One region of the Paenarthrobacter ureafaciens genome, then DNA from elsewhere that is predicted to be linked to it. Evidence: riboswitches for the same ligand, from Rfam matches in the RefSeq annotation. Region 1 holds a riboswitch; each other region holds the start of a gene.

Region 1 (10,213 bases):
TCCTGCAGCCCGGCGGTGCCGTGCTGGGGAAGCCCGGCGGTGCCGTGCTGGGGAAGCCCGGCGCTGGGGCAGGGGCCACACCGCGGCCGGTACATCGCAGCAGGTTCACCCACGGCGTAGCCGGGACAGGACTAGGGGACCCGGCGCATCGGTTGTAGTGGATAGGCCCGCAGGGGCATCGGCCGGGTGGCAGGAGGCAACATGATGGACGTCGGGCGCGAGTTTGCATTCGAAGACAACAATCCGGGAGCGGGCAACGGGACCGAAACCGACGACGACGACGTCCTGGACGCGTACTCGCAAACGGTCATCCGCGTGGCCGGCTCGGTGACGCCGCATGTGGCCGCCATCGAGATGGTCAGCACCCGGCGCAACGGCCGGGTTCGGGTGGGCAGCGGCTCGGCTGTGGTCTTTACCGTCGACGGCTACCTGCTCACCAACGCCCACGTCGTTGCCGGGACCGAGTCCGGCCGGGCCGTCTTCGCCGACGGCAAGCAAAGCGACGTCCAACTGGTGGGTGCCGATCCGTTGTCCGACCTCGCCGTGGTTCGGGGACTGGGCAGAACCCCGCCTCCCGCTGTGTTGGGGAACGCGGAATTCCTGCGGGTGGGCCAGTTGGTCATCGCCGTCGGTAATCCCTTGGGGCTGTCCGGCTCCGTGACGGCGGGTGTTGTCAGCGGGCTCGGAAGGTCCATTCCAGTGCGTGCAGGGGAGCACAGGCGGGTGATCGAAGATGTGATCCAAACCGACGCAGCACTGAACCCCGGGAACTCCGGGGGAGCGCTGGCTGACACCAAGGGACGCATTGTGGGCATCAATACCGCCGTTGCCGGGCTGGGACTTGGCCTGGCGGTTCCCATTAATAGGACAACCCAGCGGATCATCTCATCACTTCTCAAGGATGGTCGCGTCCACCGGGCCTATCTGGGGCTGGTGAGCACACCCATACCGCTCGACGCGGGCGCGGTGGTGCGCACGGGCCAGAAGGAAGGGCTGCGCGTCGTGGAAGTGATCGCCGGTTCCCCGGCCGAGTTGTCCGGGTTGCAGCCGGGGGATGTGGTTCTCCAAGCCCAAGGACGGGCCGTTTCCAGTGCCGAGAGCCTGCAGAAGCTTCTCTTCGAGGAGGCGATCGGCCAGCCGTTCCCCTTGACGGTTCTGCGGGAGGGAAAACTGGTGGGGCTGGTTGCGGTTCCGTCGGAAATGGGCTGAGGCGGCCTTGGCTTCCCGGTCAGATGCCAGGACGACCGGAAGAGGTTATTGGTCTTCGGCGCGGACGTCCACGACGCCCACGAAGCGGCTGCCGATACCCTCATACTCGGTTCGTACGTCCCCGGCGAACAACTCGGGCAGCTCCCTGCTGCGGTGATGCCCGCAGTAGACGAATGAGAACTCCGGCCACCATTTCTTGGGCCTGACTGCCTCGGAATAGTTGCAGACCGCGCAGTCCAGGTGCACCCACACCGGACGTTTGCCGGTACGGTTTGCGCGGGACTGGACCAACCATGGCGGCGGGTTGTCCTGGAGATCTCGAAGGTCCGATTCCGACAGCCGGGGCGGGATGCCGTGGCGCTGGGCCATTTCCATGGAGATATCAAGGGCCAAAGCGGCATCACGTCTGCTGATCACCACTCAACGATACGGCAAGCGTAGGCTGTGCACATGACGGCTGAAGCGGCCCTGCCACCCAGCACACCCTTGCAGCGGCGGGTCTTGGTGGTGGCGATCGTGGCATCTTTCATCGCCATCCTGGATGGCTTTGTGGTCAATCTCGCGCTGCCGGCGATCGGGCGCGAATTGGGCGGCGGCCTGGTGATCCAACAATGGGTGGTGGATGCCTATCTGCTGACCTTGGGTTCCCTCATCCTTGTTGCCGGTTCGCTGTCGGATCATTTTGGCCGGGCGAGGATCCTCGAATGGGGCCTCGCAGGGTTCGCAGTCACCTCGGTTCTGTGCGGCTTGGCATGGAACGGTGAAATGCTGGTGATCTCCCGCGCCCTGCAGGGGATTGCCGGCGCGCTCCTGGTACCAAGTTCCCTGGCGATGATCGTGACGGTGTTCTCCGGTCCGGCCCAATCCAAGGCCATTGGCCAATGGTCCGGTTGGACGAGTGCGGCGGCGATCGTTGCGCCTTTGATCGGGGGCGTCTCCGTTGACCTGCTGTCCTGGCGTGTCATCTTCTTCATCAACGTCATTCCCGCCGCGGTGATCTGGCCGATGCTGGTGCGGCTGCGAAGTTCCGATGCCGCAAGGGACAAGAGCAAGAAGATCGACTACACAGGAGCTGCCCTGGCGATGGTGGGGCTTGGCGGCCCGGTCTTTGCCTTCATTGAGCAGGGTCGCCTGGGGTGGTCGGCCCCGCAGGTTTGGCTGCCGTTGGTGGTGGGCGCCCTCGCCTTGGTGCTTTTCCTGCTCCATGAGAACAGGACCGCAGAACCCATGCTGCCGCTGCGGCTGTTTGGCATCCGGAATGTCGGCTGGGGCAACCTGGCCACGCTGGCCATCTACGGTGCCATTTCCCTGGGATTCTTCGTCCTGGGCATTTACCTTCAGCAGGTGGGCGGCATGGGTGCCACGACGGCGGGGATCGCCCTGCTGCCCGGAACCGTGATCCTTATGCTGGCTGCCTCGTACTTCGGCGGACTGGCCGGTAAGCACGGGCCCCGGTGGTTCATGACGGCGGGCCCTTTGCTGTGCGGTGCCGGGTTCCTCATGTCGCTGTCCATCCAGGAACCGTTGGATTATTGGACGCAGGTCTTCCCCGGCCAAGTGGTGTTCGGCGTGGGGCTCGCCACCTTGGTTGCACCGCTCACCGCAGCCATTCTCGGTGCTGTGCCAACGGAGGAGGCAGGCATAGGATCTGCCGTCAACAACGCAGTGGCCCGCATAGCCGGCCTCATTTGTATTGCCTTCGCAGGTCTCATCGTCGGTCCCGCTTTCACCAGGGAGGGCCTCTATGCCGCTCTCTGGGTCACAGCGGGACTGTTCTTCCTGGGTGGCCTGGCCTCCGCCGTCGGAATCCGGAACGAAGTACCTCCTGCGGGGGGACAGCCGGCGGATGCTTCGGGCAGCGAAGGCGGAAAAGCGGCCGACGACGGCGGCACGGCCCACCAGCCAGGCTGACCGCCAGGCCCGCTTGAGTCAGCGCGTGAGGACACAGCCTTCGTGGGTGCCGGTGCTCTGGACCCAGAGTGCTGAGGTTACTTCGTCGGCAAGGTCGAATTCGCGCCGGGCGGACCCGCTGCCCACGCGGACCACCAAGGCCCCTCCGAAGGGCTTGCGCCCCACCACTTCCACGCGGGCATCCAGGGAAATGTCCTCGGCGGCCAAGTAGCGCAGCAAATCGGGATTCTCATCGCTGATGCGGGTGATACGGCCGGAATGGCCCTCGTCGAGTTCGATCAGGCGGTAGGCATGCGGCAACTCCACCGATCCGTCCGACGCGGGGATCGGGTCACCATGCGGATCCCGCACGGGATGGCCGAGCTTCGCGGACATCCTTTCGATGAAGGTGTCGGAGACGGCATGCTCCAGCATCTCGGCTTCATCGTGGACCTCGTCCCAGCTATAGCCCAGTTCTTCAACGAGGTACGTCTCAATCAGCCGGTGCCGGCGCACCATGGATAGTGCCAGCCGCATGCCTTCAGGGGTCAACCGAATGGCGCTGTAAGGCTGGTGGTCTACCAGGCCCTGGTCCTTGAGCTTGCGGACCATCTCGGACACCGACGAGTTGGCAACCCCCAACCGCTGGGCAAGTTGCGAGGAAGTGATCGGCTTGTCCTGCCACTCCGTGTAGGAGTAGATGACCTTGACGTAGTCCTCGATCGAGGAGGAGGGCGTGCTGGTCTTCACGTTCCAAGCCTACCGTGGCCGCCGGCTCAGGCCTTGCGGGCCCGCCAGGTGTGCGTCACGTACGGCAAGGCGAGGAGCTCGCCGCGGGCATGGTGCAAGTGCTCGTAGAGGTACCACTCCAGGTTGCCCATCACGTTCTCCCGGGTGGCCTGATTGGCGCGCAGGTAGTAGCTGCGGGACTTGGTCAGTTCCATGATGTCCTCGGGGGACACTGCGTCCTGCCAGCTGGTGACGTGGCTTTCGAGGTTCTCGAACTCCGGGCCCACCACTGGCCGGAACCCCGGCTTATGGACATCACCGGCATGCATGATGCGTGAAAGGCGATGAACCCAGGCCACGGAGGTGTCCAGTTGGTTCCAGATGAGGCCGAGCGTTCCGTGCGGACGGAGGATCCTGGCAATCTCGGTACTTGCCTTGAGCGGATCGCACCAGTGCCAGGCCTGGGCGACACTGACGACGTCGAAAACTGAGTCCGCCAGTCCCGTCACTTCGGCAGTACCTTCAACGGCGTGCGCCTGCGGGCAGTTCTTCCGCAGCTGGTCCAGCATGTCCGCGGAAGGGTCGACGGCGCTGACCTGCAGGCCCCGGTCGAGCAGCAGTGCTGTGAATTTGCCTGTCCCTGCGCCAATATCGGCCGCGGTCCGTGCGTTCGGGGGCAGCAGCCAATCGACGGAATCCGCCGGGTACCCGGGGCGGACCCGATCATAATGTTCGCCGCCGTCCTGGAAGCTCTGCCCCAGTTCCCGACGTCGGTGCGCGTGCAGCTTTGGGCCGCCGGCGCGTCCGGCGCGTCCGGCACCTCCGGAAGAAACCGGCAGGCCGGAGGGCAGTGATCCTCCGGATTCGTTGCTTGAACGCGTGGACACGCGGGGGACTCCTTCAGCGGCAGTAGTCAGGGATACCCAAAGAATCTACCGCAGCAACGTGGCGCCAAGGCCGGGAAGGCTCCTAGTCCACGGTGCAGGGAGCGGCCCCGGCGGTTCCGGGCGTATTGGGCGCCCACTCCGGGTAGCTGCGGTGATCGTTTGCGGGGACCCAACGGCCCTCGTCCACGACGTAATCCCAGCCAAGTCCGGTGGTCTTCAGTTGCCGGATGCCGGCCAGCAGCCTGGCAGCGTCCTCAAGCCGGGAGCCGACGCCGAAGCTGGCGCGCAGTGAACCGGACGGCAAGCCGAGGCGCTTCAGGAGCGGGTGGGCGCAGAAACGGCCATCGCGCAGGCCCACGCCGTGCTCGGCGGCCAGGTAAGCCGCCACCAGTCCCGCGTCGAAGCCTTCAACGGAGAAGTTGACGACGCCGATGGTGTCGGTGGAATCACTGAAGATCCGGTGGACGGTGACCCCTTCAATGGATTCCAAGCCCTCAACCAGGAAGGATCGGATTGCCACCTCATGGTTGTGCCAGTCCTGTTGGTCCAAGCCGGCCAGCACCTGGGTAGCCCGCGCCAAGGTGGCTGCCCCCAGGACGTTGGGGGAGCCGCCCTCGTGCCGGGCCGGACCAGTTGCCCAGCTCACCGAATCCAGGCGCGCTTCACGAACGGCGCCGCCGCCGGCAAGGTGGGGGGTTCCGGCGTCGAGCCAATCGGGACGGCCGACCACGACGCCTGCGCCGAAGGGCGCGTAGAGCTTGTGCCCCGAGAAGACGACGTAGTCCACGTCGCTCTCGGAAATGTTGATGCGCCGGTGCGGGGCGAGCTGGGCTGCATCGACGACGATCCGCGCGTCGAACTCATGCGCCAACGCTGCGAGCTCTGCAATCGGCAGGATTTCGCCGGTGACGTTGGAAGCGCCGGTCACAGCGAGCAGGGATATTCCGCCCTGGCTCAATTCATCGCGCAGGTTGGCGATGGTGGCAGACAACGTGGGGGAGGCGATGACGCTGCGGTGCGGTACGCCCTGCCAGGGAAGCAGGTTGGCGTGGTGCTCAATGTCGAGGTACAGCACTTCACCGGCCGGTGCGCCGTCAAGCTGGGGGAGGCATCCGGCGAGGAGGTTCAGCGAATCGGTGGTGTTGCGGGTGAAGATGACTGAATCATCCGGCCGGCCGCCAACGAAGTCCCGCACGATGTTCCGCGAGTTTTCATAGACGGACGTGCTGATTTGGGATGCGTAACCGGCGCCACGGTGCACACTGGCGTAATAGGGCAGGATTTCATTCAAGTAGGCAGAGACGATGGTCAGTGCCGGGGCCGACGCTCCGTAGTCAAGGTTTGCGTACCTGACGTGGCCCCCTTGGATCAGGGGAGCCTGCAGCTCTGCTCCTGTGACGGCGGCCAGCGGTCGCGCTGCGAGGGCTTCGTGGGCCGCGTGGTCATCTCCGAAAGCGGGCAGGACGGTGGAATCGAACGTAACAGTGCTCATGGGACCTCACTCAAGAAGGACCCCTCCAAGGGATCCGCGCTTGCCGTATCCGTTCCGGACCGGCCTGGTCGTCACCCGGGGCACCCCACCGCGAATGGAGGGTTGCCGGCCAGCAAACCGGGGTTTAGCGCTGGCACTCGTGACCTGTAGAAGAGACTAGGACACCTTCCGTGGACGATTCAAAGCGGGAGGAGTTTGTTAAGCGGTTTGTTACGGAGAGAGCCGAATCCCGTTTTGGTCGAATAATCGACGGCGATGGCACCCTGAAGTGGGTTTGTCGCCGTCGATTATTCGCAGCATTACGGTTCGGCTGTTGCCGGAGCGCGCTAAAGGAGATCGTCGATCTCCGGGTTGAGACGCTTCAGGACCTCTGAGTGGAGGATGGAATTGGTGGCCAGCGCGTTGCCGCCGAAGGGGCCGTCTTCGCCCTCAAGCGAGGTGAACCTGCCGCCGGCCTCCGTGACGATCGGCACCAAGGCAGCCATGTCGTACAGGTTTAGTTCCGGTTCGCAGGCGATGTCCACGGCACCTTCGGCCACCAGGCAGTAGGACCAGAAATCCCCGAAGGCGCGGGTCCGCCAGACGTCGTCAGTGAGGGAAAGGAATTCGTCCAGGTTTCCGCGCTCCTTCCATCCCGAAAGGCTCGAGAAGGACAGTGACGCGTCCGCCAACGAAGAGACATTGGAGACTTTCAAACGGGTGGCCGACGCGAGGGACCGCCCTGTGTAGGCTCCCATGCCCTTGGCGGCCCACCAGCGTTTGCCGAGTGCCGGCGCGCTGACCACACCCACCACGGGCTCGTCCTCGTCAACGAGGGCGATCAAGGTCGCCCACACCGGCACCCCTCGAACAAAGTTCTTCGTCCCGTCGATGGGGTCGATGATCCAGCGCCGCGATCCATGGCCGCTGCTGCCGAACTCTTCGCCCAGCACGGCGTCGCGGGGACGCGAACGCGAGAGCTGGCCGCGGATGGCTTCCTCGGCGGCCTTGTCCGCATCGGTGACCGGCGTCAGGTCGGGTTTGGTTTCGATCTGCAGGTCCAGGGCCTTGAACCGGTCCATGGTCTGGGCGTCCACCGAATCGGCCAGGACGTGGGCCAGCCGCAGGTCATCGTTGTAACTGGAAACGGGTTGGGTCATGCCACCAAACTATCGCGAAACAATCCCTGCACCCGGGAAGTGGTGCTTTTCCCGTCTCAGTTGACGGTGCCGAGTTCCTTGGTTTCCTTCGCCTCCAGGCGTGGGTCCGCTCCGAGGAGCCGGCGCAGGGACGCCAGCCTTGCGGTGCCGGAAGGTCCGGCATGCCCTTCGTTGACCCAGGCGTCCAGTCCGCAGTTGACGGCGTTGGCGTCGTGTTTGCAGCCCCGTTCGCAGTCTTCGGTACCGGGCTCGAGGTCCGGGAAGGAGTGCAGGATCCGGTCCGGGTCGACGTGGGCCAATCCGAAGGAACGGATGCCGGGAGTATCGATGATCCAGCTGCCCGAAGGAGCGTCGGCCAGCTTGAGGGCCAGGGCCGACGATGAAGTATGCCGGCCGCGGCCCGTCACGGCGTTGACTCCGCCGGTTGCCCGTTCCGCGCCCGTCAGCGCATTGACCATGGTGGACTTGCCGACGCCGGAGTGCCCCAGCATGACGGTCACTTTTCCATCGAGGTGGTCCCGCAGGCGGGACACCGCTTCGCTGTCGAGCCGGGCGGACAAGCCGTCGTCCGAGCGGGCATCGATGCCGGATGCCTGTGAATCCGCCGTGCGGCTGATGATGACCGGAAAGTCCAGGCTGAGGTAGTTCGAAAGAAGTTCCGCCGGATCCTTGACGTCCGCCTTGGTGATGAGCAGCAGCGGCTCTATGCCGGCGTCGTAGGCTGCCACCAAGGCGCGGTCGATGAAACCTGTACGCGGCTCCGGGTTGGCCGCGGCCACCACCACTACCAGCTGGTCGGCGTTCGCCACCACTACCCGCTCGATCGGGTCCGTGTCATCGGCGCTGCGACGCAACAGGGTCCGGCGTTCTTCGACGCGGACCAGCCGCGCCAGGGTATCGGGGCTGCCGGAGACATCGCCCACCAAGGCAACGAAATCGCCCGGAACCACCGGCGTGCGGCGGAGTTCGCGGGCCCTGGCTGCAATGACTACGCGTTCGTTGTCAGAGTCCTCGCCCACGATCGCCGTGTAGCGCCCGCGGTCGACCGTGATGATTCGTCCCACCACGGCGTCGTCGTGGCTGGGACGGTCCTTGGTGCGGGGCCTGGAACCCTTCTTGTTCGGACGGATGCGGACATCCGATTCGTCCCAGGAGCGTGCGTCGCGGCCCATGGTCAGCGGTTGCCCCCGGTTGTGCCCGCCTGTGGGAATTCGCCGGAATCGCGGGTAGCCTGCCCGAGCATGGCTGCCCACATGTGCGGGAATTCGGGCATCGTTTTGGAAGTCGTGGCGATGTCTTCCACTTCCACCCCTTCCACGGCGAGCCCGAGGATGGCACCCGCCGTAGCCATGCGGTGGTCCGCATAGCTGTGCACGACGCCGCCGTGCAGGGCAGCCGGACGGATGATGAGACCGTCCGCGGTTTCTTCCGCGTCCCCGCCGAGGCGGTTGATCTCGTTCACCAACGCGGCGAGCCGGTCCGTTTCGTGGCCCCTGAGGTGGGCGATCCCGGTCAGGCGGGAGGGTCCGCTGGCCAAAGCGCACAGGGCGGCAACGGTGGGAGCCAGTTCGCTGGTCTCGTCAAAGTCCGCCCCCTTGATGTCGGGACCGCCCGTGACGGTGAGCGTGCCGTCTTCCAGCGTGACGGTTGCCCCCATGGTGGTGAGGATGCTGCGCCAGAGGTCACCCACCTGGGTTGTCCGGAGGGGCCAGTTGGGGATTCTGACGGTGCCGCGGGTGGCCAGCGCGGCGGCCAGGAAGGGACCGGCGTTGGACAGGTCCTGTTCGATGCGCTGGTCGAAGGCACGGATGGGGCCGGGAGCCACGCGCCAATGGTTGGGCACCGAATCGTCCACGCTGACCCCGACGCTGCGGAGCACGGATACTGTCATGCTGATGTGGTCGAGGCTTGGCACCGGCTTGCCGACATGTTCAAGATGCAGGCCTTCGGTGAAGCGCGCGCCCACCAGCAACAACGCCGATACGAACTGCGACGAGGCACTGGCATCGATCACGAGATGCCCGCCGCGGACTTTGCCGGTGCCTTCCACCGCGAAAGGCAGGGCCGACGGCGTCCTGCCGCCTTCGGCGCGAACCGGAACCCCAAGGGCTACGAGCGCCTCGATGATGGTTCCCATGGGGCGCTTGCGGGCATGGGGGTCGCCGTCGAAGACAGCAGTTCCCCGGCGGAGGGCCGCCACAGGGGGAACAAACCTCATGACCGTTCCGGCAAGGCCGCAGTCGATGGAGGTGTCGGAGGGAGTGTCCGTCGAACTGATGGGGCTGATCTCGAGGTCGGGACCGTAGTCCCCGTCGCCCGGCACCTCGGTGACGGTCGCTCCCAAGTGGCGCAAGGCCTGGACCATCAAGGCGGAGTCCCGCGAGTGCAGGGGAGCCCGCAACCTTGACGGCCCATCAGCCAGGGCCGCCAAGATCAGGAACCTGTTGGTTAAGGACTTGGAGCCCGGTACCGTTACCGTGGCATCGACCGGCTGCTTGGCAAAGGGCGCCGGCCAGAGGGATTGTGCTGCGGCGCTTTCCGTGCCGGTGTTTGCTGCGGTGGTACCAGTCATGCTTCCTTATGCTCCAACTGCGTGGTCGACGGCCTTGCGTACTGCTTTGTCTGCGCGCTTGATCTGCTTCCCGGTGACTTTCTTTGCGTCGGCGGCAAGGTGTTCGGCGCGCCATGCCAGGCTGGGGCGTCCGGCAGTGTCCACGGAAGCGAGCAGCACGCCTCCGGTCAGGGAAATGTTCTTCAGCAGCTGGGCACGGCGTGCGTTACGGCCTTCCTTGGTGCTGATATCCGCTGAGCGCCACTCCACGTAGGTGTTTAGCGCCGAGGTCAAAGCGAGCACGGTGGCAGCGAAA
Region 2 (10,213 bases), on a different contig from region 1:
CGGATGGCCTCTGTCATGGCCTTGATGGACTCTTCGTAGCCCGGGATGAGTTCCACTTTGTTTCCGTCAACCATGGGCAAGGAACCCAGCCGGTGGTTAAGCTCGCCGGCCGAACGGACCCATTCCGGGCCGGAGTACTCGCTCGTGGGGTCGGACAGATCGGACGTGACGGACCGGACCCTGTGGTTGACCGCTTCCTGCTGTTCCCTCCGGCGTTTGGAGAGCCTGAAGTTGCCGAACAGCAGGAACAGGACGAAGCCCACGGAAGGAATCAGGAAGACGGCCAGCAGCCAGGCCATGGCCGTGGTGGGGCGGCGATTACCGGGAATGATGCCCAGGAGGACAATGCGCATGATGACTTCCGCAATGACCCAAACGCCCAAAAGCCACGTCCATTCAGGGCCCAGCGGAAAAGGGAAAAGCATTCGACAAACCCCCACGGTTCATGAACTAACGGTGACCACAGCCTATCCGCCGTGCGCGTTGCCGAGCGCCACTAAGCTGGGATCATGACTTCTCCCGCGCCAACGGTCCTCGTTTTCCTTGATCCTGCCTACCCGAACGGCAGGGTGGCCGATTCCAGCCAGCCGCAGCTCATGGCCACGGATCTGGGTGCCACACGCGGTGACGGAGTCTTTGAATCCCTGCTCGCCGTCCAAGGCAGGCCTCGCAAGGTACAGGCGCACCTGAACCGCTTGGGCAGTTCCGCAGCGGCACTCGATCTGGCCATTCCGGGGCAGGATGCCTGGCGCAGCGCCATCGATACCGCCCTCGCCGAATTCCGCACGAACTACCCTGCTCCAACGCCCGAGGAAGACGAAGTCGTCGTCAAGCTCCTGGTGACCCGCGGCGTCGAAGGCGCCGCAACGCCCACGTGCTGGGTCCAGGCTTCGCCCTCACCCGCGGGCAGTCGCCGGCAGCGCGAGACGGGCATCGACGTCGTACTTCTTGACCGCGGTTTCGACACCGAGGCCAGCGAACGGGCGCCCTGGCTGCTGCTGGGCGCCAAGACGCTGTCCTACGCCGTGAACATGGCCGCGCTGCGTTACGCGCACAAGCAGGGGGCGGACGACGCCATCTTCACGTCCACCGACGGCCGCGTCCTTGAAGGGCCTACCTCCACGGTGCTGCTGGCCCACCTGGAGACGGTGGACGACGGCGAAGGTTCCGTCAAGACGGTCCGGCGCCTGATCACGCCCCAACTGGACAGCGGCATCCTGCCCGGCACGTCCCAAGGCGCCCTTTTTGCGGCGGCCAAGGCAGCGGGCTGGGAGCTCGGCTACGGTCCGCTGGTGCCTCAGGACCTCTTTGATGCTGATGCTGTCTGGTTGATTTCGAGCATTCGCTTGATCGCGCCCGTCAACCACATCAATGGCCAGGAAATCGGCTCGCCCGCAGTCCGCAAGCAGCTGACCGCTGAGTTGAACCAGCTTTTCGCGGGCATCGAATAGGAACACGTCCTGGACGTGCGCCTTGGGTGCAGCGGGGGTGCACCCTGGGTCCAGGCGCCTGCACGGAAGCTGCCCGCAAGGAACCTAACAGACAGCAAGTGAAGTAATCGCTCTGATGACGCTCTGATTAGAAACTCTTAAGCTCAGGCTTTGCGCTCCTTCGCGTCCAATCGGCTTCCTTAGCCTCCTTGAAATGGGGCTTCGTCCTGTGATGAACCTTGTTCTCGTGTTAGTTGGATCACCTCCTCCTTGCACCACCTTTTAGAGTTTGCCGGCTAACTTTCCGGAGGGAATATGGGACTCAGCTCCCCAACACATGCCGAGGGATCGGCCACCGACGCGTCGTCGGACAGAAGGCCTTCAGACGTTGATGCATCGGATCGAGGGTCTTCCGCCGAAGGCCTTCGCCGTTCCATGGGTGCCCGCCACCTGGTGATGATCGCCATGGGCGGCGTCATCGGTTCGGGCCTGTTTGTCAGCTCGGGTTACACCATCGCCACCGCAGGACCACTGGGAGCCGTCATCGCTTTCCTCGTCGGCGCCGTGGTGGTCTACCTGGTCATGGCCTGCCTCGGGGAGCTCGCCGTTGCGTTCCCCGTCTCAGGCGCGTTCCACATTTATGCAGCGCGGACCATTGGGCCCGCCACCGGTTTCGCCACTGCCTGGTTGTATTGGCTCTGCTGGGCGGTGGCCCTGGGATCGGAGTTCACAGCAGCCGGGTTGCTCATGCAGCGCTGGTTCCCGGACGTCGACGTCTGGATCTGGTGCTTCATCTTCGCCGCCGTCCTCTTCACCCTCAATGCGATTTCATCGCGTGTCTTTGGCGAATCGGAGTTCTGGTTCGCGCTGATCAAGGTTGCCGCCGTCGTCGGGCTGATCATCCTGGGCGGCGCCGCTTTGCTGGGCTTCCACCCGCTGGCGCAGGGCGATTACCCGTCATTGACGGAGAACTTCACCACCTCCCAAGGCTTGTTCCCCAACGGCTTCACCGGCGTTTTTGTAACGTGCCTGGCCGTGTTCTATGCCTTCTCCGGTTCGGAACTCATCGGTGTGGCTGCGGGTGAAACCGAGGATCCGGGCAAGAACATCCCCAAGGCCATGCGCACCACGGTCATCCGGCTCATGATCTTCTTTGTCGGGGCGATTCTGGTCATCGCAGCAACCATCCCTTACGAGAAGGTCAGCGTTGACGAAAGCCCGTTCGTGACGGTGTTCTCCATGCTCGGCATCCCGTTCGCTGCGGACATCATGAACTTCGTGATCATCACAGCGTTGTTGTCCGCCGGCAACTGCGGCCTCTTCTCCTGTGCGCGGATGCTGTTCTCCCTCGCCGACGAGGGCCATGCGCCCAAGGCGTTCCGAAAACTCACCAAGCGCGGTATCCCCATGGTCGCACTCTGCGTCAGCATGCTGGGCGGGCTGGCATCGTTGATCAGCAGCGTCGTGGCACCCGCCACTGTTTACCTTGTGTTGGTCTCTGTTGCGGGCTTCGCAACCGTGGGCGTTTGGATGTCCATCGTGGCCTCGCACTTCGTTTACCGGCGGACCTTCGTACGGAACGGCGGCGACCTCTCCTCGCTCCCCTACCGCGCTCCGCTGTTCCCGCTGGTACCAATCCTCGCGTTTGCGCTGTGCGTTGTGTCCCTGGTGGGCATCGCCTTCGATCCCAACCAGGTTGCAGCGCTGCTGTTCGGCATCCCGTTCGTTGGTGCTTGCTACGCCGTCTTCTACTTCAAGTACGGACGACGCCGGCGGCTCCCCCGAGCGGTCGAGGGCAAGGCCTCTGTAGGCTCCTGACCTCATTTGGAACCAGGGCAGCCCCCGAGCAACCTTCATTGGTTGCACGGGGGCTGCTTTCGTCTGCAAATCTCTATCTAAAAGCCCTCGAAGCCTCGGCAGGGTGTGCCGCCACCACCCACTTTGAGACGGCGGAGGCCCAACACGCCGGGAAAACCCGGCCTAGCGGCGCCTAGTGAGCCCAAAGAGGGTCGTGGAGGTACGCCTGGACAGCTACTTCTTGGCCACCCGGACCGGATGCTCGCTCAGTATGGACAGCCTGTTGAAGGCATTGATGCCGATTGCTGCCATGCAAATCACGCTGATCTGCTCGTCCGAATAGTGCTCCCGGGCTTCAGCGAAGAGCTCGGCGCTGGGCCTGGAGGTGCTCATTCGGGTGATCTGCTCGGCAATCTTCATGGCCAGGACCTCTGCGGCCTCGAACAGCCCCACTTCCCTGTAGACGGCAACCAGGGACAACCGCTGCTCCGTCTCTCCGTACTTCAAGGCCCGCCGGTGATGAAGGTCCAGGCAAAACGCGCATCCGTTGATTTGCGAACACAGGTAGTTGATGAGTTCCAAGGTCTTCCGCGGAATCCCCACCCGGTCGGCTTCATCCACTAACTGCTGCGAGTAGTGCGTCAACGTGGCGTAGAGGTCCGGCTGTTGCTTGTCCAGATAGCCGGCGAGGCGCGGCGTTGTCTCCTGTTCGGGCATGCTTGGAGCCTAGCGCAACGGGACGTGATAGAGCGCCGCCAAAACCCGGCGGGACGTGATAGAGGGATCACTCGCCGGGGACGATGTCCACCGCGAGGCGGATGTGGTTCTCAGCCAGCCACTGCGGGTTGAAGGCTTTGCTGAGGTAGTTCGTGCCGGCGTCGGGGGCTATCGCCACCACCACCGAACCGTGGGGCGCCGCCCTGGCCACCCGCAAGGCCGCTGCCACAGTGAGTCCCGACGACGGCCCCAAGGACAGGCCCTCTTCGTCAAGAAGCCGGTGCACCACTGTGTAGACCTCGTCGTTGGGGATGCGGAGGAATCGGTCAACGATCGAGCGGTCGAAGATCTTGGGCCACTCCGCGGCCGGCCATGAGTTCCCCACGCCATCCACCAGGATTTCGCCGGGATGGCCACCGCTGTAGGCGGAGCCGTAGGGATCGGCGCCCACCACTTCTACGTGCCCGCCCGGCCGCTCCTTCGCCACCCGTTCCTTCAAGTACCGCCCGTTGCCGCTGATGGTCCCGCCAGTGCCGATGCCCGCCACGAAGTGGGTTACGGCGCCCCCGGTCTGTTCCCAGATTTCCGGTCCCGTGGTCCGGTAATGCGCCAGGGGGTTGGCCGGGTTGTCGAACTGCATGGGACGCCAAGCTCCGGGGGTCCCCTCCACAACGCGTGCAGCCACGGCCCGGGCGTTCTCCGGGGATTCGGACGGCGCACTCCAATCGGTCAGGATCACCCGCGCACCGTAGTTGTGCAAGGCGGCGAGTTTTTCCGAGGAAATGGTGTCGCCGGTGACCACCACCACCGGATGCCCGGTGAGCCGCCCGATCAGCGCGAGGCCGATCCCCGTATTGCCCGACGTACTCTCCACGATGGTGGCCCCGGGCTTCAACTCGCCGGACCGTTCGGCTGCCCGGACCATGCTCAAGGCCGTCCGGTCCTTGATGGATCCGCCGGGATTCTCCGACTCAAGCTTAATGTGGATGCTGCTGCCCAACCCGCGGCCCAGGGCTTCGAGCTTCACCAGCGGGGTGTTCCCTACCCGCTCCAGCACGGAGGCGTCCAGCGCATCGGCAGGGACAGTTGCAGCATGCGCGCCGTGCTTCCGATGTGCCGTCGTCACCATTCGTTTCCACCTTGCCGGAGTCCGTCAACAACAATCCGAAGCTCCCGCCGCGCGTGCTCCACAAGTTCCGGGGCGGACGGCCGGTCTGCAAGGACGTCGGCAAGGCGGCCAACGACGGCGGCGGTCCCCTTGCCCAGCGGCTGCGCAGCTCCCGCTTCGAGCAGCAGATAGGACGCCGTCAGGGCCTCAATGGCGAGCAGCTTCTCCACGGCGTCCACGGATTTCACCAGTTGCTGCAGGGCGAGCGGCGCGAGGGTTGAATGGTCTTCGACGTCGGCGGACAAGGTGGGTGCGCCAAGGGTGGCCGGCGCTGCCAGGAATTTCAGTTCGGCGAGGAGCCCGGCCGCCGAGTACCACAGCAGCCCCGGCAACTCTTCCTGCACCAGGCCGGACCCGGCCGCTGCGGCAAGGTGCTTCGCCCGGATGGCACGCTGCGGCGGGTAGAGCTTGGCGATCCTGCGTTCACTCGGGATGCCCACGTGGGCGAGCGCCAAGCGCAAGCCCTCGAAGGCCAACGCCAGCTGCATCGGCTGGAAATTGCCCCCGGAGACCATCTGCCCCGATTCGAGGTCCACCAGCGGATTGTCACCCCTGCCGTTCAACTCCACGTCCAACGCTGCCGCCAACTGCCCCACCCCGGACCTGAACGCCCCGTGCGTCTGAGGCGCAGCCCTGAAGGACAGGGGGTCCTGCACGGAAACTTCCGGGCGTACGTCTTCCAGCCACCCGCCGCTCAACAGGCGGCGGACGGCGGCGGCCGATTCCCGTTGGCCGTCCACGGCCTTGGCCGATTGGATAGCCGGCGAGAAGGGGCTGAGGTTGCCGCCGCCGTCGTACCTTGCGATGGTTTCCAGGGAGAGGGCGAGCGCGACGTCCGCAAGCCGGGCCACATGCCGCAACCTCAGCAAGGCGAGGGTGCCGGCACCTACCGAATAGGCATTGGCGCTGACGAGGGCCAAGGCCTCACCGGCGTGGAGCGTGAGGGGCTGAAGTCCGGCGTCCGCGAGGGCCTTGGCGCCGGGCACCAGGACGCCGGACGCGTCAAGCGCTTCTCCCTCACCGATCGCGACGGCGGCGACGGCGGCCAGTTGGGTGAGGTCGGAAGAGCCCACCGAACCTTCGGCCGGGATGGCGGGGTGGACGCCACGGTTCAGGAGGTCGGCGTAGAAGCGGGCTGTTTCGGGCCGGACGCCGGAGCCGCCGCGACTGAATCCGACCAGGCGGGCGAGGATCACGGCACGTGCTTCGGCGCGGCTCAGGTAGGGTCCCACCCCGCTGTTGTGGTACCTGACCACCTGCACTTGGTAGGCAAGGATGGAGCCTTCCTCAACAGCGGTATCGCGGCCGGACCCCAGGAGGGTGTTGAGGCCGTAAACCCGCTCGCCGGAGGCCGCCACGTGCTCCACGACTTCCCGTGAACGGCCGATCAAAGTCAGGGCATCATGGTTGAGTTTCACGTGGCAGGAGTCTTCCGCCGCCGCCATGGCGATGCTTTCTGAATGAACGGGCGCCGTCCCGATCAGCAGCACCTTCGACTCCGGAAACATGGTCAGAAATCCAGGAGATTCTGCCGGAAACCGCCGTTGCCATAGCTTTTCCTCAGCAGGCCGCGGCGACGAAGTTCGGGAGTCAGTTTGTCCAGGACCCCATGCACCGTCACCGGATCGACGAACCCGGAAAACAGGAAGCCGTCACCGCCCACGGCCTCGCCCGTCTCCTCGAGGTAGTCGGCGATCTCTCCGGCGGTCCCGATGATCGAATCACCGGCGCCGCCGCTGCGGGCCTGCAGGATCTGCCGCAGCGTGGACCCGGGAGGAGCCGCTTTGGCGAAGTGTTCCAGCGTTCCTTGGTTACTGTTAGTGCTCAGCTCGGGGAGGGGCTGATCGAGGTCGAATTGCTTGAAGTCGATCACCGAAAGGTAGGAGATCGAGTTGAGCTGGCTGTCGATGTCCCGCTGCGTCAGCTCCTTGCGCCGTGCCCGCAGTTCCTCCCCCTCCGCAGCAGACCCCACCACGGTGGGCTTGAGGACAAAAAGTACCTTGACGTCGTCGGGATTCCGTCCTGCATTTGCGGCTTCGGCACGGATGGAATCGCGGTAGGCCTTCATCCCGTCGACGCCCCGGGCCAGGGCGATTGCGACGTCGGCGTGGCCACCCGCGAACGCCTTGCCCCGGGGCGATGCACCGGCCTGCACCAGTACGGGTTCCTCGGGAAGGGGTGCCGTATTCAGCGGACCCCGGACCTTGAAAAACTGCCCGTCGTGGTTGATGGGATGGACTTTGGTGTGGTCCGCAAACCGGCCTGCCTCCACGTCCTCCAGCACGGCGTCCGGTTCCCAGCTCCGCCAAAGCCGCCGGACGACGTCGACGAATTCCTCCGCCTTCTCGTAACGCAGGTCGTGCTCGATCTGCTGGTCCAGTCCGTAATTCTGCGCGGCGAGGTCGCTGCCGGAGGTCACCACGTTCCAGCCGAGTTGGCCCTCGGAGAAATGCTGCAGGGTGGCAAGGAGCCTGGCCGCGGTGAAAGGCGGGTAGAAGGACGCGCTGATGGTGGGCACAATGCCAAGGTGTTCCGTCGCGGACAGCAGGTACGGCACCAGGGCCAAGGGATCGTGCTTCGGAGCGAAGGACGCGTGCGCGAGCGACACTTCCGCGGTGCCGCCGTACGTGTCCGGGACGGTGAGTGAATCTTCGATGATGAACAGGTCCAGCCCCGACCGTTCAAAAGCCCTGACCGCCTCCTGGTAGAGCGCAGGCTTCTTCCAGTCATAGCCAAGGCTGTAGCCGGGAGTCCCCCAGCCCTGGACACCGAATCCATGGCCCACGAACCATCCGAAATGCAGCATGGGCTTGAGTGTAGAACTGCTCTGTCCGTTCACCGCGACCTGATTTCATGCGAAGTTACAGGGGGTCGTATTGCGTCAATTATGCTCCCGTGACGTCTTAAATGGTCCAGTCCCGGCGGCCGGTCCGGTTACGCAACATGACGACGGCGGGACACCCGCCACATGCGTCGCAACGGCCGCGGATGTTATTTTCTTCTTGAGTAATGAGTACCAGCGCCAAGCCCTGACTTGCTGGTCGGCAACCCTCTCCCGCGGCGGGGTGCCTCAGGTGACTACTCGGCGTATTCGACACTTCGAACTGCAAGCGTGACTGAGGAGCACATTAATGCCTGAACCCATCGAAGAGAGACTTTCCTACCGTTTGATCACGGGCCCGGACACCCGGGACTTCTGCGAACGGATCAGCAACGCCCTCGCTGAAGGCTACGTCCTGCATGGCAGCCCGTCGGCCACCTTCAACGGAACGGACGTCATCGTGGCACAGGCAGTGGTGTTGCCTGCCGCCGTCGCCAGCGCGGATGCCGCCGTGGCCAATGCCGTGGATGAGCTGGAGAACTACGAAGACGAGGCAGCATTCGAGGGCCACGCATGAGCTACGCCGGAGACCTGACCCCGCAGGATGCCTGGGCGAAGCTGCAGGACGGTGCCATCCTGGTGGACGTCCGCACCGAGGGCGAGTGGGCCCACATCGGCATCCCCGACACCAAGGCCACGGAAAACGATCCCCTGTTCATCCAGTGGAACCTTGCAGGCGGCGTCCCGAACTCCCGCTTCATCGAAGACCTGCAGCAACAGGCACCCGAGGGAGACGGCGTTGAGCTTGTGTTCCTTTGCCGGTCCGGCCAGCGCTCCATTGCTGCGGCCATCGCCGCAACCCAGGCAGGTTTCACCGCCTACAACGTCCTCGAAGGCTTCGAAGGTGAACCGGACCGTTACGGCGAACGAACCGTCAACGGCTGGAAAAACCGCGGCCTGCCAACCAACCTTGGAAACGAATAAGAAGTGACTTTCAACCCTGACGCCGCCGGCTGGAATCCAGACACCCAAGCCGTTCGCGGTGGCCTTGACCGTACCAATTTCCAGGAAACGGCGGAGCCCGTCTTCCTCAACTCCGGCTTCGTCTACGAGTCGGCTGCAGCTGCCGAGCGCGCCTTCACCGGAGAAGACGAACGCTTCGTCTACTCCCGCTACGGCAACCCCTCCGTTGCCACCTTCCAGGAGCGGCTGCGTCTCCTTGAAGGCACCGAAGCCTGCTTCGCGACGGCGTCGGGCATGTCCGCAGTCTTCACAGCCCTTGGTGCCCTGCTGGGCGCCGGCGACCGGGTGGTTGCCGCCCGCTCGCTCTTCGGTTCCTGCTTTGTGATCCTCAACGAGATCCTGCCGCGGTGGGGCGTGGAGACCGTGTTCGTGGACGGCCCCGACCTGGACCAGTGGCGCTCTGCCCTCGCCCAGCCCACCACCGCGGTGTTCTTCGAGTCCCCGTCCAACCCGATGCAGGAGATCGTGGACATCGCTGCCGTCAGCGAGCTCGCGCACGCCGCCGGGGCAACAGTGGTGGTGGACAACGTCTTTGCCACTCCCCTGCTCCAGCGCTGCGGCGAGCTCGGCGCCGACGTCATTGTGTACTCCGGCACCAAGCACATCGACGGCCAAGGCCGCGTACTGGGCGGCGCGATCCTGGGCACCAAGGAGTTCATCGAAGGCCCGGTCAAGCAACTCATGCGGCACACCGGGCCGTCATTGTCCGCGTTCAACGCGTGGGTGCTGACCAAGGGCCTGGAGACCATGGGCCTGCGGGTGAACCACAGTTCCGCCTCTGCGCTGAAGATTGCCGAATGGCTGGAAGACCAGCCTGCGATCAACTGGGTCAAATACCCCTTGCTCACATCCCACCCGCAGTATGAGCTGGCCGCCAAGCAGATGAAGGCCGGCGGTACCGTGTTGACGTTCGAGCTTTCGCCGTCGTCCGGCCGCTCCGCCAAGGAAGCCGCGTTCGCCTTGCTCGACGGGTTGCGGGTCATCGACATCTCCAACAACCTGGGCGACTCGAAGTCGCTCATTACCCACCCGGCTACCACCACCCACAGGGCCATGGGACCCGAAGGCCGTGCAGCCATCGGGCTCTCCGACGGCGTGGTCCGGTTGTCCGTTGGGCTCGAGGACGTCAACGACCTCATCCTGGATCTGGAGAAGGCCCTCAAACAGGTCTAATCTCATGCCATGAGGCATCCATACCGCCGCGCGGGGGCTGTCATTGTTGCGGGTTCGGTCGTGTGGCTGGCGGGAATATCTCCG
Region 3 (10,213 bases), on a different contig from region 1:
TGGAGACGGCCGAGGGGCTGGTGGGAGGTGCGGAGGCAGCGGGGGTGCCGCTCATCCTGCAGATTTCAGAAAACTGCGCCAAGTACCACGGCGGGCTCGAAGCAATCGGCCTGGCAGCACTTTCCATTGCCCGGACTGCCGCGGTTCCCGTTGCGGTCCACCTCGACCACGCTGAATCCGAGGACCTGGCGCTGGAAGCGGTGGATCTTGGGTTCGGTTCGGTGATGTTCGACGGCGCCCATCTCCCTTACGACTGGAACGTGGAAGTAACCAGGCGCGTGGCCGCCTACGCGCACCAACACGGGGTCTACGTAGAGGCAGAGCTGGGTGAGGTAGGAGGCAAGGACGGCGCGCACGCCCCGGGGGTCCGCACCGACCCCGCCGAAGCCGAAGCGTTCGTGGCCGCGACCGGCGTCGACGCCTTGGCCGTGGCGGTGGGCTCCTCACATGCCATGACCGAACGCCGCGCCGTCCTTGACCTGGACCTGATCACCAAACTGAAGTCCGCCGTCGGGAAGCCCTTGGTACTGCATGGCTCCTCCGGCGTCACAGACGGGACGCTCGTAGCGGCTATTGCCGCTGGTATGACTAAGATCAACGTATCCACACATTTGAACGGGTTCTTTACCCGCGCCGTCCGTGAGTACCTCGATGCCAACCCAGCAGTGGTGGATTCCCGAAAGTACATCAAGGCAGGGCGGGACGCCTTGGTGTTGGAATCTGCTCGTATGCTCACGCTGTTCGCCAAGGCGAAATAGCCGGACCGTGAAAGGCTAGTCATGACCCGCACCGACCGGTTGACCGCCATCCTGGACCTCCTGGCCGAGTCCGGCCGGATCGAGGTCGAGGACATCGTGACCCGGCTCGGGGTGTCGCCGGCAACGGCGCGACGGGACCTGGACAGCCTGGCCAAGCAGCGCCTGCTGAGCCGGACCAGGGGCGGGGCGACCACGGGCTCTGTTGCCTATGACCTTCCGGGCCGTTACAACCGTGACGACCACGCCGAGGCCAAGCAGGCGATCGCCCAGGCGGCCTCCGAGCTGATCGGACCCGGCGCCGTCATCGGGCTCAGCGGGGGAACAACCAACACGGCCTTGGCCCAGATCCTCTCCACCAGGGAGGACCTCAACGCCCCCTCCAACCGGCCCACCCTCACGGTGGTCACCAACGCCATCAACATCGCCGCGCAACTGGCAGTGCGGCCCCACATCAAGATCATGGTGACCGGCGGGATCCTCAATCCGCGTTCCTATGAACTCGTGGGACCTTACACGGATGTCATCATGCAGAAAGTGGCCTTGGACATCGCGTTCATCGGCGTCAACGGCGTGGACCCGGAGCTGGGACCCACCATCACCGATGAGGGCGAAGCCATGGTGAATACGGTCATGGCGGGGAGGGCCACGGAGTCCTACGTGCTCGCTGACTCCTCCAAGGTGGGGCACAGGGCCTTTGCCGCGATGGCCGGCTATGAGTTCCGGCACCTCATTACGGACTCCGGGATCAAGCCCGCAGACCGCGCGGCGTTTGAAGCCAAGGGGACCGAGGTCATCGTCGCCGCCACGCACGTTGCGGACTGACAGCTCCCGGGGAAGCAACAGGATCTGAAGGCAAGATAGGAACATGCTCCTAGCCTCACGACGCCGCCTGCGCGCCGAAGTACTCATTGTCCTGGGTCTTTCGCTGGGCCAGTCTGCCGTGTATTCGGTGGTCCAGCTCCTGGACAAGATGACCAGGGCGCCGTTGTCGGAGGCAACCTCGACGCTCAACAGGTCCCAAAGCACGCGCGAGTACTTCGACCTCACCTACCAATTGCTGGACATCCTGTTCGCCCTGGTGCCGGTGGTCCTGGTTTTCTACTTCCTGTCCCTCCATGCCTCGGGAGGATCAGCATTTGCCCGTCTTGGCTTCAACTTCGCCCGGCCAGGCAAGGATGCGCTGCAAGGCCTCGGCCTGGCTGCGGCCATCGGCATTCCGTCCCTTGGCCTGTATGCCGCGGGCCGGGCATTGGGCATCACCACGGCAATTATTCCCAGTGGCCTGGACACGTACTGGTGGACCGTGCCTGTGCTGGTGCTCTCCGCCATCCGCCACGGGATCGTCGAAGAAGTCATTGTGGTGGGCTACCTGCTGGACCGTTTCGGCAAGTTCGGGTGGAGCACAGCCGCGGCAATCGTGGTCAGCGCGTTGCTGCGGGGCAGCTACCACCTCTACCAAGGGTTCGGTCCGTTCATCGGCAACGTGGTCATGGGCCTGGTGTTCGCGTGGCTTTATACCAAGACCAAGCGCGTGATGCCGCTGGTGATAGCCCACGCGCTGCTGGACATCGTGGCATTCGTCGGCTTCAGCCTCTTTGGGAAGGCCGTGGGGCTGGGCTGACCGGGTAGGCGTAGGGCCGGGAGGCCTGTGGGCATGGAGGCCCGGACCCGCCCCTTAAAGGTATTCGGCCGCCATCGGTGGGTGACGTCATTGGCACCCGCTGATGGCGGCCGAAGTATTGTGTGGAACAGCGTCAGATGGTGACGGCTCCTGCGGCGGTTTCGAAAGTGACGGACATGATGCCGGGGGTTCCGTGCGGTGCCATCCACTGGACGGCGACGTCCTCGAGCGGCTTCTCCACGGGTTCACCCAACCACTCGGTCACGCGCTCTGCGGAACCGGCGATGGTGAGGCTGGACATCTTGACGTCGCTCTCGTAGACCTTGGACGGGTGCAGGGAGGGGTCGCCTTCCCACTTGAGCATGTACGGCACCTGCGGGTCGGCGATCAAGCCGAGGATGCCGATCTGCTGCCACACGAGTTCGCGGCCGTCCGGGAACTTGCGGTTGCCCGGTACTGCGGAGCGGCCGAGGCGTGCTTCGAACGGGGCAAGGTCGTCAACGGCGACGCACCAGCCCATCCATCCACCGCCGGCTGCCGAGCGTGCCCGGACTGCCTGGCCAAAGGGTGCCTTATCCGAAGCGGGGTGGTCCAGGACCTCCACGACTTCAAGGTATTTGCTGTCCGCGAGGGGAATGATCATGTTCCGGGTGCCGAAGCGGGGGTGCACTCCGCCCCGGACTGCGTCCACTCCCAGTGCTGCGGAAATTCGTTCGGTAGTGGCCAGGAGGCCATCTTTTTCACAAGCGTAAGAGACGTGATCCATGCGCATGGCTTCATCTTGGCACTTTGTGATTCGGGTCTCAGCTAAGTGTTGCCTAACTAAGGTGGGATGTTACGGCGTGCCCTGAGGCCGGGCACCGACCCCGGCCCTGTCCCGTCGCGGAAAGACCGAAAAATACTGTCTTCGTCATAAAGGTGGGTAATTCCGTGCCGGCTTCCTAGACTGGCCGCAGTTCCAAGCACTCCCCGTTACTAAACCCATGCGCTACGAAGAGGAGCCACGTCATGTCCCAGGGATGGTCTTTCGAAACCCGCCAGATCCACGCAGGCCAGGAGCCGGATGCTGCAACCGGTGCACGCTCGCTGCCGATTTACCAGACCACTTCCTTCGTGTTCCCCAGTGCGGAGAGTGCCGCCAACCGGTTTGCGCTGGCGGAGCTGGCTCCCATCTACACCCGCATTGGCAACCCCACCCAGGACGCAGTGGAACAGCGCATTGCCAGCCTTGAGGGCGGGCTCGGGGCCCTGCTGCTCAGCTCGGGCCAGGCGGCGGAGACCTTCGCGATCCTGAACATCGCCGAGGCCGGTGACCACGTGGTGGCCAGCCCCAGCCTGTACGGCGGAACCTACAACCTCCTGGCGCACACCCTGAAGAAGTTCGGTATTTCCGTGACCTTCGTCGAGGATCCGGACAACCTGGAGCAGTGGCGCAACGCCGTGCAGCCCAACACCAAGCTGTTCTTCGGCGAAGTTGTATCCAACCCCCGCCAGGACGTGCTGGACATCGAAGGCGTCGCCGCGGTTGCCCATGAAGCGGGTGTCCCGCTGATCGTGGACAACACGCTTTCCACGCCCTACCTGATCCGTCCCATCGAGTGGGGTGCGGACATTGTGGTCCACTCGGCCACCAAGTACCTGGGTGGCCATGGTGCTGCCATTGCCGGGGTGATCGTGGATTCCGGAAACTTCGACTTCAGCCAGGACCCGGAGCGCTTCCCGAACTTCAACACTCCCGACCCCAGCTACAACGGCCTGGTCTACGCCCGCGACCTCGGCAAGGACGGCGCCCTCGGCGCCAACCTTTCCTACATCCTGAAGGCCCGCGTCCAGTTGCTGCGCGACCTTGGTTCTGCAGTATCGCCGTTCAACGCCTTCCTTATTGCCCAAGGCCTGGAAACCTTGAGCCTGCGGGTGGAGCGTCACGTGGCCAACGCCACCAAGGTGGCCGAATGGCTTGAAGCCCGTGACGACGTCGAAGCGGTCGCCTATGCGGGCCTGCCGTCCAGCCCCTGGTACGACCGTGGCCGCAAGTACGGTCCCCGTGGCACGGGGGCCGTTGTTGCTTTTACCATCAAGGGTGGCGTCGAAGCCGGCAAGCGCTTCGTCGATGCCTTGGAACTGCACTCCCATGTGGCAAACATCGGTGATGTCCGTTCCCTGGTCATCCACCCGGCGTCGACCACCCACAGCCAGCTGACTGCGGAACAGCAGGCCGTTGCCGGAGTAAACCCGGGCCTCGTCCGCCTGTCCGTGGGAATCGAGCACATCGATGACATCATTGCCGACCTCGAGGCCGGATTCCGCGCGGCAAAGGGTGCCTGAACCCGCCTGACGTGCGTCGCGGCGGGCCGCCCGGATTGAGGATTCTTCGCCGGGCGGCCCCGTCACGTGCGCGTTCGTGAACTAAAACGCCCTGAACCGTCATACTGCTGTCACATTCTTCGCCAGAACGGCCGTTCTCTTCCTAAACTCTAGGTGTTAGGTCATGAGTGCCAGCGATCAGCCCCGGCTTGCTGGCCGGCAACCCTCCTCCGCGGTGGGGTGCCCCGGGTGAGGACCTGGCCTGCCGCAATAACGGCGGCGGGCAAGCGCGAGGTTTAGGTGTCAAAGGAATGACCATTACTGCTACATCCCTTCCCACGTCGGAAGAACAGGACGGAACCGTCAAATACGCCCGCGTGGGTTCCCTGGAGCTGGAAGCCGGCGGGTTTCTCCCGGACGTTGTCCTGGCCTATGAGACCTGGGGCAAGCTCAATGCCGACGCCTCAAACGCCGTCCTCGTGGAGCACGCCCTGACGGGTAGTACGCATGTTGCACGCGGCGCCTCGGACGAGGAAGGCTGGTGGGAGCAGCTCGTTGGCCCGGGCGCAACGATCGACACCAACAGGTTCTTTGTCATTTCCATCAACATCGTGGGCGGCTGCTACGGCAGCACAGGGCCGTCGTCGCAAGCCCCGGACGGCAAGCCCTGGGGCTCCCGTTTCCCACTGGTGACCCTGCGCGACAGCACAGTGGCCGAAGCCCGGCTCGCCGACGCCTTGGGGATCCGGCAGTGGCATGCAGTGTTGGGCGGCTCGATGGGCGGGGCGCGCGCCTTGGAATGGGCAGTGACCTTCCCGAACAGGGTGGAGCGCTGCGCCGTGATTTCCGTCGGTGCCTACAGCACCGCGGAGCAGATCGCGTTTGCGCAGGCACAGACGCTCGCAATCCGCCAGGATCCGAACTTCAACAACGGTGACTACTACCATGGCCCGGCACCTGAAACCGGCCTTGCCTTGGCGCGGCGGATTGCCCACATCACGTATCGTTCCGCGCTGGAGCTGGACCTCCGCTTCGGCCGGGAAGCGCAGCCGCAGGAGAAACCGCTGGCCGCCGCCGTGCTGGGGGAGCGGGGGCGCTACCAGGTGGAGAGTTACTTGGACCACCAGGGCACCAAGCTGGTGCGCCGCTTCGATGCCAACAGCTACATCGCGATCACCGAGGCCCTGATGTCCCACGACGTCAGGCGGGGACGCGGCCCGCTCAAGGAAGCGTTGTCCCGGGCCACGGCACAGTTTTTTGTGGCGGCCGTGAACTCCGACCGGCTCTACTTCCCGGCACAGTCGCACGAACTCGCCGAAGCCTTGCCGGGCGACGTCCCGGTCCACATCATCGAAGCCCCCATCGGGCACGACGGCTTCCTCACGGAGATCGGCCAGCTCGCGGGCCAGCTGGGCGCAGCCTTCTTTGCCGAAGACTTCAGCCGTTCATGATCTCGCCGCGCTGCTTCATGTAGTCCTCCATGGCGATCTCGCCGTTGCTGAACTTCGCGTCCAGCTCTGCGAGCTTCCGCGCCCGGTAGCCCTGCGGCGCAGAGCCTCCACTTGCCGGGGGCGGCACCTGTGGTGAAGCGCCCGACGGCGGTACCTCCGGCGGCGTTGCATCAGCCGGGCGGATGTCGGCGGGTCCCGTCGGATACCCGGGGTAGTTCTGCGGCGGATAGGCCTGGCCGGGGTAGTTCTGCGGCGGGTAGCCTGGCCCGGGAAGGTTCTGCGGCGGGTAGCCACGGAAGCCGTCGTTATGGATTCGGCGCGCCTTGGACCGGTTGTACATGCGGATTCCAACTGGAATCACCCATGAGCAGACGATGATCCAGAAGATCAGATTGTTCACAGTGGAGCCCTCCTAGGTCCTATCCCAGCTTAGCCCCGTCGCGTCAGGGCTTCGCCGCCGCGGCAGCCCAACCATCAAACCTCCAGGTTGGGGAGCGCCAGACAAACCAAAAAGAGAACTACTTTGCCGACGTGAGTAGGGTCCAGAGAGCTCCGAACGCGAAAAATGATCCCATCAAGATGTATACGAAGCCCAGGCCCTTGATCGTAGGAACATCAGCGAACGTGAAACCATCGGGCGCGATACCTTTGCTTTCCCTATACGCCCGTGACCAGATAGAGGCCGTTCCGCCGATGTCCCGGAAAATGAACAGACCCAAGGCAACGAGGGAGCAGCCTGCCAGAACGATAGGGGCCACTACAGCCCAGAATGGCAACCTCGCCACATCCATAAGCAGTGAAAGTAGGAAGAGTGAAGGAAAACCAAGCATAAATACTCTGGCTACCGGGGGAATCTCAGTGAAGATCCGCCGCATGAGTCGTGGGCTTCTGATTGGTGCTCCTAACAGCAACGCGACCTATCGCTTGGTGCAAATGTTGCCCCGAGCCTACACCGATGACTTGTTTTGGCAGCCTACGGGATCGGGCTCGGCGCACTAGTACCGTGAGATGACTAGTCTGTGTTCAGATTGCGCAAATACTGTCGAAGGCCCGGTATCGCGAAATCGATCTTCCCGTGGCCGGCAGGTTCCACCAGGCCGGCGGCGAGCAGGCGCGAGCGATAGTTGGCGACTAGATTGGTCTTTGCCTTCAGCCTCTCTCCAAGGTCTCCGGCGATCGAAGGACCGTCATCCTGCGCCATTGCGCGAAGGAACTGGAGGTCCTTTGCCGACACGGTTGAGAGTGCGGCTTCGATGACCGTGCGGGCATTGCGCCTGTGGGCGGCCTGTACCGCGCGGTCCGCCTCGGCATCTGTCAGCGTGCCGTTGTTATTTTCCGCTTCGCGCCAGAGGAAGTAGCCGACGAGCTGGATCAAGAAGGGGTAGCCACCGGTCGACTCGGCTGCCTTTTGGACCAGGTGGGGCGGGACACGGAAGCCGGCGGTGGCGAAGATGGAGGCGAAAGACCGTTCAACGTCGCGGATGCCCGCCGCATGGAGGTCGATTTTGTCGGCCCGGCGCAGGAACGTGGCAACGCCTTCATTGAGCAGGTCGGATACGGCTGCAGGCAGTCCGGCGAATACCAGGCCGATCGGCATCCGGTCCTGGATGAAGTGCTGGACGCTGGCCGCCAATTGAGCGAGTTCGTTGCGGTCGGCGGCGTGGATTTCATCCACCGTGATGATCAGGCCGGTGTGTTTGTTGTCGAGGATGTGGAGAAGTTCTTCGCCGAGCTTGCGCCATGCTACTTGGCGTTCGGGTGCCAACTGGGTGGTGATGCTGAATCCTGCGGCGCCGATGGCGGTGATCCGCCGGTTCTGCGGACCGCTGCCAAGTTCCTGGGTCAGGCTGAGCATTTCCTCGCCGACGCGACCCATGAAGCCTTCCGTTGCAGTCTCCGCGATGACTGCCCAGCCTTCTTGGCGGGCGGCGTCATGGACCTCCCCGAGCATCACCGTCTTGCCGATCCCGCGGGCTCCGGTGAAGATCGTGAGCAGTCCCGGTGCCCCGGAACCAAGCCGCAAACCGTATTTGAACTCATCAAGCAGGCCTGACCGTCCAATGATTTCCGGAGGAGTTGCTCCTGCTGAGGGCCTGAATGGATTCTCGATCATGTATCAAGCTTATGAGTCGTTGTGAGTTTTGTGAGTTTGGCGCTCCTGGTGAGGCTTATGAGTTTTGTGAGTATCCTCATGGTCAGTTAGCACTTGAAACGGGACCCGGCGTCGGGCGCTTTGGCGTGATGCCGTCCCCGGAAGATTGGTGCCGTAACCTGCGGATGACCCACGGAACGAAGTACTCGCGGGCCCACACGAGGTCGGAGGACCGGGCTTCGCGCCATGTGCGCGGCGGGAGGGGTTTGGGTGCCATCGGTTCCAGCGTGTGCGGCACGTTCAGTGCCTCCAGCACCATGGTGGCGATCGTGTGGTGGCCCAACGGCGAGAAATGCAGTCGGTCCACGTCCCACATCTGCGGATCAGCGAGTTGCCGCAGGGACCACATGTCGGCGACCACTGCGTCGTGCCGGGCGGCGACGGTTCGCAGGTTCTCGTTGTAGATGGCCACCTTGCCGCGGATCCGGCTCAGCACCGACGCCGCAGTATCAGGGCCGTTGAACAGCACCACGGTGGCGCCGCCGGAACTGAGTTCCTGGACGGCGGCATCGAGCTTGTTGGCCAGGACGTCGGGGTCGCCGCCGGGGCGGATGAGATCGTTGCCGCCGGCCGAGATGGAGACCAGGTCCGGTTGGAGTGCCAGGCACGGGCCCACCTGCTCGTCCAGGATCTGCTGCAGCAAACGCCCGCGGATGGCAAGGTTGGCGTAGGCAAAATCATCATGCCCTCGCCCGAGTTCCTCGGCCACGCGATCGGCCCAGCCGCGGAACCCGCCCGGGCTTCCGGGTTCAGGATCTCCGATGCCTTCGGTAAACGAATCTCCCAGCGCCACGTACCGGCTCCAGGGATGCTTTTGGACAGTTCCTCCGGGCGTCACCAATGAATTGCTCTCACTCACGATTCATATCCTGCCCCGTACATGCGAACCTACGCGACCGTAAGTTGTTACCCGCGGGTAACTGCAAGAATGGACCCATGACTGAAGCCGTAGCTTTTCCCGCACCCGTTGTCCTGTGGTCCCATGACGAAGCCGAACGGGCCGGCAAGCCCCTTCTGGTCCTGCTTCATGGATACGGCTCCAACGAGGACGATCTCTTCAGCCTCGCCGGCCTGCTGCCCGCCGACTTCGTCGTGGCCTCCCTGCGGGCTCCCATGCCCATGGGCCCCGGGTTCACGTGGTTCCCGCTGACTGCCTCGATCGACTACTCCCTGGACGCCGTGAAGCTGGCGGCAGAGTACGCCCTCGAATGGTTGGACACCGTCAAGGCGAACCACTCGTCCGTGACGTTGCTGGGGTTCTCCATGGGCATGGCCATGGCAACCACCATGCTCCGGTACCGGCCCGCCGACTTCGCTGCCGTCGTCGGGCTTTCAGGCTTCGTGATCGACGCCGGAGCTGACGCGGACTTCCGCGACGACGAACTGGACGGCTCGGTGCCGATGTTCTGGGGACGCGACCAGCAGGATCCGGTGATCACTCCGGACAAGATCGAATACACCATGGGCTGGGTCCGCAAGCATGTGGACCTCACCAAGGTGCTTTACACGGGAATGTGGCACGGCATCAACCAGCAGGAAATCGGCCACGTGGGCGAATTCCTCACCCACAAGGTACTTGGCTAGGAACGGCCGGCGATCCTGACCGTCTGGCCGTTCACTGTGACGGTGTCGCCGGGATGGAGTTGGCGGCCGCGGCGTTCTTCGATGTCGTTGTTGACCTTGACCAGTCCGTTCTTGATGAGCTCCGTCGCCTCGACCCCGTCCTCCACCAGGTTGGCAAGCTTCAACAGTTGGCCCAGGCGGATCATGTCGTCGCGGATGGGAATCTCTTCGATTTCGGGATTGCTCATAGAGCAATAATGCCTGAAGTAGTGTGGTGACAGTGCCGAATCCTTCCCACCGTCCCGCCTTTCCGCTTGCCCTCGGGCTGCCGCTTGCCCTGGTGACAGGCCTGGTCCTGCCGCTC

Evidence for each region. A riboswitch is a leader RNA that binds a small molecule or an ion and turns the genes downstream of it on or off. The one in region 1 is predicted to bind S-adenosylmethionine.
Region 2: another riboswitch for S-adenosylmethionine. It lies ahead of AUR_RS07620 (DUF1737 domain-containing protein); the one in region 1 lies ahead of AUR_RS03590 (aminotransferase class V-fold PLP-dependent enzyme).
Region 3: another riboswitch for S-adenosylmethionine. It lies ahead of metX (homoserine O-acetyltransferase MetX); the one in region 1 lies ahead of AUR_RS03590 (aminotransferase class V-fold PLP-dependent enzyme).

The regions. Positions count from the first base shown of each region.
Region 1 is NZ_SBHM01000006.1:534,181-544,393, reverse strand. Features, by position in the region: gene AUR_RS03615 (S1C family serine protease) at 205-1,209, shown strand; gene AUR_RS03610 (hypothetical protein) at 1,255-1,584, opposite strand; gene AUR_RS03605 (MFS transporter) at 1,654-3,120, shown strand; gene AUR_RS03600 (metal-dependent transcriptional regulator) at 3,139-3,849, opposite strand; gene AUR_RS03595 (class I SAM-dependent methyltransferase) at 3,876-4,679, opposite strand; gene AUR_RS03590 (aminotransferase class V-fold PLP-dependent enzyme) at 4,798-6,207, opposite strand; SAM riboswitch class IV at 6,239-6,352, opposite strand; gene hisN (histidinol-phosphatase) at 6,534-7,346, opposite strand; gene rsgA (ribosome small subunit-dependent GTPase A) at 7,403-8,518, opposite strand; gene aroA (3-phosphoshikimate 1-carboxyvinyltransferase) at 8,521-9,918, opposite strand; gene AUR_RS03570 (DoxX family membrane protein) at 9,925-10,213, opposite strand, start outside.
Region 2 is NZ_SBHM01000007.1:728,330-738,542, forward strand. Features, by position in the region: gene cls (cardiolipin synthase) at 1-425, opposite strand, end outside; gene AUR_RS07590 (aminodeoxychorismate lyase) at 510-1,451, shown strand; gene AUR_RS07595 (amino acid permease) at 1,746-3,248, shown strand; gene AUR_RS07600 (carboxymuconolactone decarboxylase family protein) at 3,462-3,944, opposite strand; gene AUR_RS07605 (PLP-dependent cysteine synthase family protein) at 4,012-5,073, opposite strand; gene AUR_RS07610 (aromatic amino acid ammonia-lyase) at 5,067-6,620, opposite strand; gene AUR_RS07615 (NtaA/DmoA family FMN-dependent monooxygenase) at 6,623-7,951, opposite strand; SAM riboswitch class IV at 8,118-8,231, shown strand; gene AUR_RS07620 (DUF1737 domain-containing protein) at 8,244-8,510, shown strand; gene AUR_RS07625 (rhodanese-like domain-containing protein) at 8,507-8,917, shown strand; gene AUR_RS07630 (O-succinylhomoserine sulfhydrylase) at 8,921-10,129, shown strand; gene AUR_RS07635 (hypothetical protein) at 10,139-10,213, shown strand, end outside.
Region 3 is NZ_SBHM01000007.1:2,765,235-2,775,447, forward strand. Features, by position in the region: gene AUR_RS16945 (class II fructose-bisphosphate aldolase) at 1-758, shown strand, start outside; gene AUR_RS16950 (DeoR/GlpR family DNA-binding transcription regulator) at 780-1,580, shown strand; gene AUR_RS16955 (CPBP family intramembrane glutamic endopeptidase) at 1,624-2,379, shown strand; gene AUR_RS16960 (VOC family protein) at 2,513-3,151, opposite strand; gene AUR_RS16965 (bifunctional o-acetylhomoserine/o-acetylserine sulfhydrylase) at 3,388-4,704, shown strand; SAM riboswitch class IV at 4,864-4,979, shown strand; gene metX (homoserine O-acetyltransferase MetX) at 4,995-6,134, shown strand; gene AUR_RS16975 (hypothetical protein) at 6,121-6,534, opposite strand; gene AUR_RS16980 (ATP-binding protein) at 7,147-8,247, opposite strand; gene AUR_RS16985 (SGNH/GDSL hydrolase family protein) at 8,330-9,145, opposite strand; gene AUR_RS16990 (alpha/beta hydrolase) at 9,223-9,870, shown strand; gene AUR_RS16995 (RNA-binding S4 domain-containing protein) at 9,867-10,097, opposite strand; gene AUR_RS17000 (DMT family transporter) at 10,121-10,213, shown strand, end outside.